2 regions of the Streptomyces sp. NPDC031379 genome follow, and region 1 is predicted to be linked to the other one. Evidence: riboswitches for the same ligand, from Rfam matches in the RefSeq annotation. Region 1 holds a riboswitch; the other holds the start of a gene.
What was found. A riboswitch is a leader RNA that binds a small molecule or an ion and turns the genes downstream of it on or off. The one in region 1 is predicted to bind ZMP and ZTP.
Positions count from the first base shown of each region.

Region 2: it holds a riboswitch for ZMP and ZTP, as region 1 does, so the genes downstream of both, ACZ5CW_RS35345 (glycine hydroxymethyltransferase) here and ACZ5CW_RS34110 (bifunctional 5,10-methylenetetrahydrofolate dehydrogenase/5,10-methenyltetrahydrofolate cyclohydrolase) in region 1, are expected to answer to the same signal.

Region 1 is NZ_JBVIIT010000029.1:201-5,810, forward strand. Features, by position in the region: partial or broken gene ACZ5CW_RS34095 (aa3-type cytochrome oxidase subunit I) at 1-37, opposite strand, end outside; gene ACZ5CW_RS34100 (RNA polymerase sigma factor) at 87-674, shown strand; gene ACZ5CW_RS34105 (CU044_5270 family protein) at 667-1,689, shown strand; gene ACZ5CW_RS34110 (bifunctional 5,10-methylenetetrahydrofolate dehydrogenase/5,10-methenyltetrahydrofolate cyclohydrolase) at 1,690-2,538, opposite strand; ZMP/ZTP riboswitch at 2,565-2,645, opposite strand; gene ACZ5CW_RS34115 (nuclear transport factor 2 family protein) at 2,949-3,314, opposite strand; gene ACZ5CW_RS34120 (hypothetical protein) at 3,486-3,779, shown strand; gene ACZ5CW_RS34125 (S-(hydroxymethyl)mycothiol dehydrogenase) at 4,346-5,434, shown strand; gene ACZ5CW_RS34130 (MBL fold metallo-hydrolase) at 5,434-5,610, shown strand, end outside.
Region 2 is NZ_JBVIIT010000031.1:87,619-93,228, forward strand. Features, by position in the region: gene ACZ5CW_RS35320 (FAD-binding oxidoreductase) at 1-275, shown strand, start outside; gene ACZ5CW_RS35325 (decaprenylphospho-beta-D-erythro-pentofuranosid-2-ulose 2-reductase) at 277-1,032, shown strand; gene ACZ5CW_RS35330 (2'-5' RNA ligase family protein) at 1,057-1,650, opposite strand; gene trpS (tryptophan--tRNA ligase) at 1,787-2,800, opposite strand; gene ACZ5CW_RS35340 (hypothetical protein) at 3,051-3,335, shown strand; gene ACZ5CW_RS35345 (glycine hydroxymethyltransferase) at 3,371-4,822, opposite strand; ZMP/ZTP riboswitch at 4,855-4,945, opposite strand; gene rocD (ornithine--oxo-acid transaminase) at 5,038-5,610, shown strand, end outside.

The DNA.
Region 1 (5,610 bases):
CGGCCGGTGGGTCACACTCGGACGGCGCGAGAAGCATCACGGAAGAAGGGTGTGACGATCCGGGGGGTGCCGGACACGAACCGAACATGAGCAACGACGAGATCTTCGCCGCTGCCTATCGCGAGCACTACTGGGCGGTCAGCCGCTATGTCGCGAGGCGACTTCAGGGGCGGGCCGGCGAGGTGGAGGAAGTGGTGGCGGAGGTGTTCACCGTCGCCTGGCGGCGCCGCGGCGACCTGCCGGACGCGCCGCTGCCCTGGCTGTACGGGGTGGCCCGCAACTGCCTGGCGAACGCGGTACGCGGCTACGGGCGCCGGCGCCGGCTGGTGGACCGGCTGGGCAACGACGAGGCCGCGCACGGCCGGCACATCATGGACAGCCCCGACGCTGAGGCCCCGGGCGCCTGGGTGCACGAGGCACTGGACCGGCTGTCCCCGTCGGACCAGGAGGTGCTGCGGCTGGCCGCCTGGGAGGAACTCGACACCGAGGAGATCGCCGTCGCCCTGGGCTGCGGCAGACGAGCGGCGGCGATGCGCCTGCACCGGGCGCGGCGCCGCCTCAGAGCCGAGATCGACCGGATGGGCCCCGCCACGGCCGCCCTGCCCGACGGCCGGCCCGCCCCGGAGCCCGCCTCCGCCGGCGCGACCCTGTGCAAGGACCACGGACATGGCTGACGAACTCGAACTCCTCCACCGCGCCAACCCGGTGCCGGCCGACGCACCCCGGTTCGGCGACGGACCGCTCGACCACCAGGCCGAGCGGCAGCTCGCACGACTGCTGCACCAGCAGCCCGCACGGCGACGTCTCCGGCTGCTCCCGCCGCCTCCCGGCCGCACCCCGCGCGCCCGGCTGGTCTGGGGCCTCGCCGCCACCGCCGTCGCCCTCGTGATCGCCATCAACGCCGTCCTCGGCGGCCCGAGCACGTCGCGGGCCGTCGCCGCGCCGCGCCCGCTGAGCGTCCGCGCCCACTCCGCGCCCGTACCCCTGAAGGACATGATCGCCCTCGCCGACGCGGCCGCGTCGGGCGGCACACCGGGCCTGCGCAAGGGAACGCACGTGCAGTCGTGGAGCCTCGGCATGAGCGACGGCAAGCGTCCCGTCACCCTCCCCGAGGAGCGGGTGGTGCGCTGGCGGGCGGATGCCACCCACACCGAACTGGTCGTGGCGACCGACCCGCGCAGACCCGGCAGCCCGGTCCTCACCGACGAGGGCGACGACCCGCACGAGGTGGCGGACGGCCATGTGATCAGCCGGACCACCTACCCGCCGATGTGGAGCGACGCCCCGCCCGAGGGGACGCCGCCGCACACCGCGGCGGCCCTCGGCGCCTACCTCACCGAAGTCGCCCGTCCCGAGACCGACCGCAGCACGGCCCCGCTGAGCACCGCCGAACTCCTCGACGCCGTCGGGGAACTGCTCGACCACTGGACCCTGGGCGCCCGCGAGTCGGCCGCCCTCGTCCGGCTGTTCGCGAAGGCCGAGGGGCTGCGGCCGGTCGGCGAGGTGACCGACCGCCTGGGCCGCCCCGGCCACGCGTACGTGTACGACGCCGGAGGCATCCGGCACATGCTGATCCTGGAACCGCGCACCGGCGCGGTCCTCGGCATGGAGGACACCTTCACCAAGGCCGACCCCGCCTACGGAGTGAAGGCCGGAGACGTCATGGGTTACTGCGCCTGGATGCGCTGATCACACCCCGAGCTGCCGGGCGGCGGCATCCACCGTCTGCTCCAGCAGCGTGGCGATGGTCATCGGACCGACGCCGCCCGGCACCGGCGTGATCAGCGAGGCCCGCTCCACGGCCGAGTCGAAGTCGACGTCGCCGACGTTGCCCGGGTTGTAGCCGGCGTCGATCACAACCGCGCCGGGCTTGATGTCCTGTCCGCGGATCAGCCGCGGCCGGCCGACAGCGGCGACGACGATGTCCGCCTCGCGGACCGCGGCCGACAGGTCCCGGGTGCGCGAGTGACAGTACGTCACGGTCGCGTCCCGGGCCAGCAGCAGCATGCCCACCGGCTTGCCGAGGATCGCGCTGCGGCCCACCACCACCGCCCGCTTCCCGGCCGGGTCGACGCCGTACTCGTCGAGCAGCCGCAGGATGCCGCCGGGCGTGCACGAGACGAACCCCGGCAGGCCGAAGCTCATCGTGGCGAACGAGGCGAAGGTGACACCGTCGACGTCCTTCTCCGGCGCGATCGCCTCGAACGCGGCCCGCTCGTCGACGTGGTCGCCCACCGGGTGCTGGAGCAGAATCCCGTGCACCCCCGGATCGGCCGACAACTCCCGCAGCGCGCCCACCAGTTCGGCGGTCGTCGTGGCCGCGGGCAGGGCCACGTGACGTGACTCGATGCCGGCCTTGCGGCAGCGGTTCTGCTTCATGCGGACGTACGTCACGGACGCCGGGTCCTCGCCGACCAGCACGGTCGCCAGACAGGGCGCGCCACCCGTGCGTGCGGTGAGGTCGGCGGCCTTCTTCGCGGTGTCCTCGACGATACGGCGGGCGAGGGCGGTGCCGTCCATGAGACGGGCCTGGGTCATGCTGCACACTCCTGAGCTGGATCGACTGTCCTCGCCCAGGCGCGCGGCATCCACCACGGGCCGCTCCCCGGTGGTTCTCCACCTCAGCGCCAGTCACGACCCGCGTACAGCGTAACCGAGCGTGTCCATGAGGCGATCGCCCGGTTGGGCGCGGGCGGCGCTCACCGCGGCCGGACCTGCCGTGTGCGCGCCGCGTGCGGCAGCGCGGGGCGCGGGCGGGTTGCTCTCAGCACCGCCCGCAGCAGCACCGTGGGCACCGGCAGCGCCGCCCCGGCAGTCGCCGCCCGCCGCCGAGGGCGGGCCCGGCGGGCCCGACCCAGGGTTCCCCGGGCCGAGAAGGTCCAGGTCAGCCGGGTGCTGACCTGGACCCTCGCGACTCTCCTCGAGCCGCCTGTCATGCCCGGGTGCTCCTACTCGTCCCAGGCCTGGATGATCAGCTGGTCGGCGATCTTGCCGTCCTTCAGAGTGATCATCGACTCGGCGAGAACCCGCGTGCCGTCCCCGTACTCGCAGGACTCGCTGAAGGCGGCGCGATCGCCCTGCACGACGCACTGCTCCAGTTTGTGCGTCATGTCGCGGCTGTAGATGTCGTCCAGCAACTCGGCGATCTGGCCCCGGCCGTGCAGGACGGTGGGGTGACTGGGCTGGTTGTTGTGGTCGACGATGCGGATCTTCGCGTCGTCGGCGTAGAGCGACAGAAGGTTGTTTCCGGTGTTTCCTTCTATGCCCCGGCGCAGTGTCTCGGCGTCGAAGGCGGAGCCTGCCGCGGTGCCCATGGTGACCTCCTTCAGGCGCCCGCGGCCCGACGAGGAACGGGCCGCTCGGCCCCACCTTCGAGACTCCTCCGGCCCAGCGGCCTCGGCAAGCGCAGGCGGCGCGCTCCGCCTCACGGGTGAGCGGGGTCCGCCGCCCGTGTCCGGCCGGGGTCCGCCACCGTTGCTGAAGACATGATCTCAACACGACGCATCGCCGCCGCGGTCGGTCTGGCCGCCGGGATCGCGGGCCTCGCCGTACCGTCGGCGAACGCGGCCGAAGCCGGCGCACCGCTCGTCGGGAAGCTCGGCGCGATGAGCACGCTGGACTCGCTCACCACCAGTGGCGTCCCCGCGCCGGAGAAGGACCGGCTCCCGCGGGTGTCCCAGCAGCTGGGGGAGCTGAAGCACCTCAACGAGCTGAATCAGCTGGAGCAGCTCGTCGCCCCCGTTGCGCCCCTGCTCGGTCTGCTGCCCGCCGTCCACTGATCCCGCACCCGGTGACCGGGGCCGTCCCGGCCGGGACGGCCCGCATCGCCGCCGGCCCGTGACGCCCTGTCCGTCACGGGCCGGCCCGCTCCCGCGGCGCCTGCCGGGAGGCCGCCCGGAGTTCACCACCGGTCCGGCCCCGGCGAGACAACGGCAGAGGACATCATCCGGTCACCTTCCCCCTGGTTCCGCTCGCCGCGACAGCACCGGTGCGCACGGCCCAGGGCTCGCGTCGGAAGGCCCCTGGTCCCACCGGACCGACGGTCGACACCGGGGCCCGAGGCCGGGCATGCCGCCACCGGCGCTGAATCAGGCCTCCGCAGGGCCGACATGGGCCCCAAGGCCCCGGGTGCCCGGACCCCACTTCCCGGACCGTCTCCGAGTCCTTCCGCGTCCTCTGCGGCGGGGTCCAGCCGTGCGACGGCCGCCGCCGGCCCACCGGACGGCAGGGCGAACCCGCCGCCGACGGCCGGAAAGATCCACGATCACCCCAGTGGGCCGTGCCGCTACCGATCGGTCGCGCGTAGGGTCGGCAGCAGAAGGCAATCGATGGAAGGGGCCAGGCCATGGCGCAGGAAGTACGCGGCGTGATCGCACCGGGCAAGGACGAGCCCGTACGGATCGAGACGATCGTGGTGCCGGACCCCGGCCCCGGCGAAGCCGTCGTACAGATCCAGGCCTGCGGTGTCTGCCACACCGACCTGCACTACAAGCAGGGCGGCATCTCCGACGACTTCCCCTTCCTCCTCGGCCACGAGGCAGCCGGTGTGGTGGAGTCGGTCGGCGAGGGCGTCACCGACGTGGCACCCGGTGACTTCGTCGTCCTCAACTGGCGTGCCGTGTGCGGCAACTGCCGGGCCTGTCTGCGCGGCCGGCCCTGGTACTGCTTCAACACGCACAACGCCGAGCAGAAGATGACCCTCGCCGCCACCGGGCAGGAACTCTCCCCGGCGCTCGGCATCGGCGCGTTCGCCGAGAAGACGCTGGTCGCCGCCGGACAGTGCACCAAGGTCGACCCGGCCGTCTCCCCGGCGGTCGCCGGACTGCTGGGCTGCGGGGTGATGGCCGGCATCGGAGCCGCGATCAACACCGGAGGCGTCGGCCGCGGCGACTCGGTCGCCGTCATCGGCTGCGGCGGCGTCGGCGACGCGGCCATCGCCGGAGCGAACCTGGCCGGCGCGGCGAAGATCATCGCCGTCGACATCGACGACCGCAAGCTGGACAAGGCCCGCACCCTCGGCGCCACCCACACCGTCAACTCCCGGCAGACCGACCCGATCGAGGCGATCCGAGAGCTGACCGGCGGCTTCGGCGCCGATGTCGTCATCGAGGCCGTCGGCCGCCCCGAGACCTACCGGCAGGCCTTCTACGCCCGCGACCTCGCCGGCACCGTCGTCCTCGTCGGCGTCCCCACCCCCGAGATGAAGCTAGAACTGCCGCTGCTGGACGTCTTCGGCCGCGGTGGCGCCCTGAAGTCCTCCTGGTACGGCGACTGCCTGCCCTCCCGCGACTTCCCCATGCTGATCGACCTGCATCTGCAAGGCCGGCTGCCGCTCGACGCGTTCGTCACCGAGACCATCCAACTCGACGAGGTGGAGAAGGCGTTCGAGCGGATGCACCACGGCGACGTGCTGCGCTCGGTGGTGGTGCTGTGATGACCACGCGCATCGAACGACTCGTCACCTCGGGACAGTTCACGCTCGACGGCGGTACCTGGGACGTCGACAACAACGTGTGGATCGTCGGCGACGAACGCGAGGTGATCGTCATCGACGCCGCGCACGACGCCGAGGCCATCGCCGAGGCCGTGGCCGACCGCAGGGTGACCGCC
Region 2 (5,610 bases), on a different contig from region 1:
GGCTCTCCTTCCCCGTGCCCGGCTGGGCGCTCACCCTGGGCTTCCCGGCCGCGCTGCCCGGGCTCGCCGCCTTCCTCGACGAACTCGACGAGGAGGTCGCCGCGGCCGGCGGGCGGGTCTGCCTGGCCGAGGACTCCCGGCTGCGGCCCGACCTGCTCGCCGCCATGTATCCACGCGTGGCCGAGTTCCGGGCCCTGCGCGCGCGGCTCGACCCGCGCGGCGTGTTCGTCTCGGACCTCGCCCGCCGACTCCGTCTCCAGACCTCCAGGAGCTGACGTGAAGGACGCCTTCGGCCACCCCCAGTCCCTGCTCGTCCTCGGCGGCACGTCCGAGATCGCGCTGGCCACCGCGCGCCGTCTGATCGCCCGCCGCGCCCGTACGGTGTGGCTGGCGGGCCGCCCCTCACCCGCCCTGGAACAGGCCGCCGAGGGCCTGCGCGCGCTCGGTGCGGACGTCCGCACCGTCGCCTTCGACGCCCTCGACCCCGAGTCCCACGAGACGGTCCTCGGCAAGGTCTTCGCCGAGGGCGACATCGACCTGGTGCTGCTGGCCTTCGGCGTCTTCGGCGACCAGGCCCACGACGAACGCGACCCGGTGGGCGCCGTGCGGGTGGCCGGGACCAACTACACCGGAGCCGTCTCCGCCGGCCTGGTCGGTGCCCGCGCCCTGCAGGCCCAGGGCCACGGCTCCCTGGTGGTCCTCTCCTCCGTCGCCGGCGAACGGGCCCGCCGCGCCGACTTCATCTACGGCTCCAGCAAGGCCGGCCTCGACGCCTTCGCGCAGGGCCTCGGCGACGCCCTGCACGGCACCGGCGTGCACGTCATGGTCGTACGCCCCGGAACCGTCCGTGCGGGGACGACGGCAGGCCGGTGGCAGACCCCGCTCGCCACCACCCCGGAGGCGGTCGCCACGGCGATCGAACTGGGCCTGCGCCGCCGCTCCGAGACGGTGTGGGTACCCGGCACCCTCCGTCTGGTGATGTCGGCCCTGCGGCACGCACCACGGTCGGTGTTCCGCCGCCTGCCGCTCTGACCGGGCAGACGGGAACACTCGTGATCAATACACCTGGTGGCCGGCGGTCGTCCCGCGTTCCACGGCCGCGTGGCCGGCCTGCGGCGGCACCACGGATCCCCCGAACGTGTACTCCCGCAGCTTGCGCCACACCCCGTCGGCACCCTGCTCGTAGAGCGCGAACCCGGTGCACGGCCACTCGGCGTCGAAGCCCGCCAGCTCCTCGAAGGCACGGTCCATCGCCGCGTCGTCGATGCCGTGCGCCACGGTGACGTGCGGGTGGTAGGGGAACTGCAGTTCGCGTGCCAACGGCCCGGAGGCGTCGCGCACCCGCTGCTGCAGCCAGGCGCAGTCCTCGGCACCCTGGACGACCCGGACGTAGACCACCGGTGACAGCGGCCGGAAGGTACCGGTGCCCGACAGCCGCATCGGGAACGGCCGGCCGGCGCCCGCGACCTGGGTGAGGTGCGCCTCGACGGCCGCCAGCCCGGCCTCGTCGACCTCGGTCGGCGGGAGCAGCGTGACGTGCGTGGGGATGCCGTGAGCCGCGGCGTCGCCGAAGCCCGCGCGCCGCTCCTGGAGCAGGCTGCCGTGAGGCTCCGGGACCGCGATCGACACGCCGATCGTTACGGTCCCCACGTCGTCTCCTGTCGTCGCGTCTGTTGTGTTCTCAGTCGTCCGGCTATCGACTGTACGGCCATGACTGTCCTGTGGGCAGGCGCAGCGGAAGTGATGTGCAGCGCTCTGCCCGCGGACATGTGTGCGGTCGTACGCCTCAGTGCTTCGCGGGCAGGAAGCCCACTCGCTCGTACGCCTGCGAGAGCGTCTCCGCGGCGACCGCGCGGGCCTTCTCCGCGCCCTTGGCCAGGATCGAGTCGAGGGTCTCGGCGTCGTCCAGGTACTGCTGGGTGCGCTCGCGGAACGGCGTCACGAACTCGACCATGGCCTCGGCGAGGTCGGTCTTGAGCGCGCCGTAGCCCTTGCCCTCGTACTTCGCCTCCAGGTCGGCGATGCCCTCCCCGGTGAGCGTCGAGTAGATGGTGAGCAGGTTGCTCACGCCCGGCTTCTGCTCGGCGTCGAAGCGGATCACGGTGTCCGTGTCCGTGACCGCGCTCTTGACCTTCTTCGCCGTCGTCTTCGGCTCGTCGAGGAGGTTGATGAGGCCCTTCGGCGTGGACGCCGACTTGCTCATCTTGATCGACGGGTCCTGCAGGTCGTAGATCTTCGCCGTCTCCTTGAGGATGTACGGCTTCGGGACGGTGAAGGTCTGGCCGAAGCGGCCGTTGAACCGCTCGGCGAGGTCGCGGGTCAGCTCGATGTGCTGGCGCTGGTCCTCGCCGACCGGCACCTCGTTGGCCTGGTACAGCAGGATGTCGGCGACCTGAAGGATCGGGTACGTGAACAGGCCGACGGAGGCCCGGTCGGCGCCCTGCTTGGCGGACTTGTCCTTGAACTGGGTCATGCGGGAGGCCTCGCCGAAGCCGGTGAGGCAGTTCATGACCCAGGCGAGCTGGGCGTGCTCCGGGACATGGCTCTGCACGAAGAGGGTGCAGCGGTCCGGGTCGAGACCGGCGGCCAGCAGCTGGGCGGCGGCGAGCCGGGTGTTGGCGCGCAGCTCCGCCGGGTCCTGCGGGATCGTGATCGCGTGCAGGTCGACGACCATGTAGAACGCGTCGTGGGACTCCTGCAGCGCCACCCACTGGCGGACGGCACCGAGGTAGTTGCCGAGGTGGAACGAGCCGGCGGTGGGCTGGATACCGGAGAGCACGCGGGGTCGGTCAGAGGCCATGTTCACCATTCTCTCAGGTGTCGAGGGTCGCTCCGGAACTGGTCGGAAACAGGTGGGAACCGAATCGACTCGCGCGGTGTAACAACGGTGTGAGGCCGCGGGAGGGTGACGTGGTGCAGCAGGTCTGTATTTCTCCGACAAGGACTACGACCGGCTGCGGCGGCTGCTCGGCCCGGAGAACACGGGCTCGCGGAGCGCTCCGCCGGAGGCGGACCTGGCCGACGCCCGGCGGATCAACGTCACGTGGCTGGTGCACGACATAGCGCCATGGCGGGTGGACCGGGTCTTCCCCGTGGACACGCGGCCGCGCGACGTCTGGATCCACACGGCCGCCCAGCTGCCGGATTCCCCGAACGGCCACTGGCACCGCGCCGAGCATCCCGGTGAACTGCGTTCCCTGCTCACGAAGTCGGGGGTGATGGGCCGCGTTCCCTCGGCCGGCTCCGGCTATACGGGCATCTTCCCGGCGCGATACGCCGCGCGGCGGCTCGGCGCAGTGCCGGGCCGCCGCGACGGGAGCCTCGTCAGGAGCTGATCGACCGGTGAGCGGCCGGTGAGCCCCGGGATGCGTCAGCCGAGGTCGATCTCCGGGTAGAGCGGGAAGCCGGCCACGAGGTCGGTCGCCCGGCGGGAGATCTCGTCCGCGATCTTGGGGTCGAGGACGTGCTGGGCCTTGGAGGGGGCGCCCTTGCTGGTGGTGCCCGGCTCGGTGGTGGTGAGGACGCGGTCGATGAGGCCGGCGACCTCGTCCATCTCGGCGGTGCCGAGGCCACGGGTGGTCAGGGCGGGGGTGCCGATGCGGATGCCGGACGTGTACCAGGCGCCGTTGGGGTCGGCGGGAATGGCGTTGCGGTTCGTCACGATGCCGGACTCCAGCAGGGCGGCCTCGGCCTGGCGACCGGTGAGACCGTAGGAGGTGGTGACGTCGATCAGGTTGAGGTGGTTGTCCGTGCCGCCCGTGACCAGGGTGGCGCCCCGGCGCGTCAGGCCTTCGGCGAGGGCGCGGGAGTTGTCGACGATGCGCTGGGCGTAGTCCTGGAAGGCGGGCTGCCTGGCCTCGGCGAGGGCGACGGCCTTGGCTGCCATGACGTGCGGGAGCGGGCCGCCGAGGACCATCGGGCAGCCGCGGTCGACCTGGTCCTTGAGGGAGTCGTCGCACAGGACCATGCCGCCGCGCGGGCCGCGCAGCGACTTGTGGGTGGTGGTGGTGACGATCTGGGCGTGCGGGACCGGGTCGAAGTCGCCGGTGAGGACCTTGCCGGCGACGAGACCCGCGAAGTGGGCCATGTCGACCATCAGGGTCGCCCCGACCTCGTCGGCGATCTCGCGCATGATCCGGAAGTTCACGAGACGGGGGTAGGCCGAGTAGCCGGCGACGATGATCAGCGGCTTGAACTCGCGGGCCTGGGCGCGCAGGGCCTCGTAGTCGATGAGACCGGTGGCCGGGTCCGTGCCGTAGGAGCGCTGGTCGAACATCTTGCCGGAGATGTTCGGGCGGAAGCCGTGGGTGAGGTGGCCGCCGGCGTCCAGGGACATGCCGAGCATCCGCTGGTTGCCGAAGGCCTGGCGCAGTTCGGCCCAGTCGGCCTCGGACAGGTCGTTGACCTGGCGGACGCCGGACTTCTCCAGGAAGGGGGCCTCGACACGGTCGGCGAGGACGGCCCAGAAGGCGACCAGGTTGGCGTCGATGCCGGAGTGCGGCTGGACGTAGGCGTGGCGGGCGCCGAAGAGTTCGCGGGCGTGTTCGGCGGCCAGGGACTCCACGGTGTCGACGTTGCGGCAGCCGGCGTAGAAGCGGCGGCCGACGGTGCCCTCGGCGTACTTGTCGCTGAACCAGTTGCCCATCGCCAGGAGGGTGGCCGGAGAGGCGTAGTTCTCGGAGGCGATCAGCTTGAGCATCTCGCGCTGGTCGGTGACCTCCTGGCCGATGGCGTCGGCGACACGCGGCTCGACGGCGCGGATGACGTCGAGGGCGGCACGGAAGGCGGTGGACTCGGTGGAGAGGGGCTGCTGCTCTGGCATGGGGACCTCCGGACGGTGTACGGGCAGCGTTCACGTTCGGCCCAGGCGCACGGCACTGTTTTACCGCTCGGGCCGCTCCCCGATGGTCCGTCCCATCCCAGCGCGCCAGTCACGGCCCGCTCGTCAGCCTACCGGGCGCGCCGGTGGGGGAAGGTCCCGCGTCCACCATGCGAGCGAGCGTAAGAAGGAGGTGACCTTCGTACCCGGGAGAGGCCGTGACCACTGCTGAGGACCTGATCGCCGCCGCCGACGCGCACTGTGCGCCCACCTACGATCCGCTGCCGGTCGTGGTGGCCACGGCGGAGGGGGCGTGGATGACGGATGTGACGGGACGCCGGTATCTGGATCTGCTGGCCGGGTATTCGGCGCTGAACTTCGGGCACGGCAACCCGCGGCTGGTCGAGGCGGCGAAAGCGCAGCTCGAGCGGGTGACGCTGACGTCCCGGGCCTTCCACCACGACCGGTTCGCGGCGTTCTGCACGCAGCTTGCGGAGCTGTGCGGGATGGAGATGGTGCTGCCGGCGAACACCGGGGTGGAGGCGGTGGAGAGCGCGGTGAAGACGGCCCGGAAGTGGGGGTACCGGGTGAAGGGGGTGCCCTCGGAGATGGCGAAGATCGTGGTCGCGGGCGGCAACTTCCACGGGCGGACGACGACCGTGATCAGCTTCTCGACCGATCCGGAGGCCCGGGCGGACTTCGGGCCGTACACGCCGGGGTTCGAGATCGTGCCGTACGGGGACCTGACGGCGATGCGCTCGGCGCTGACGGAGAACACGGTGGCGGTGCTG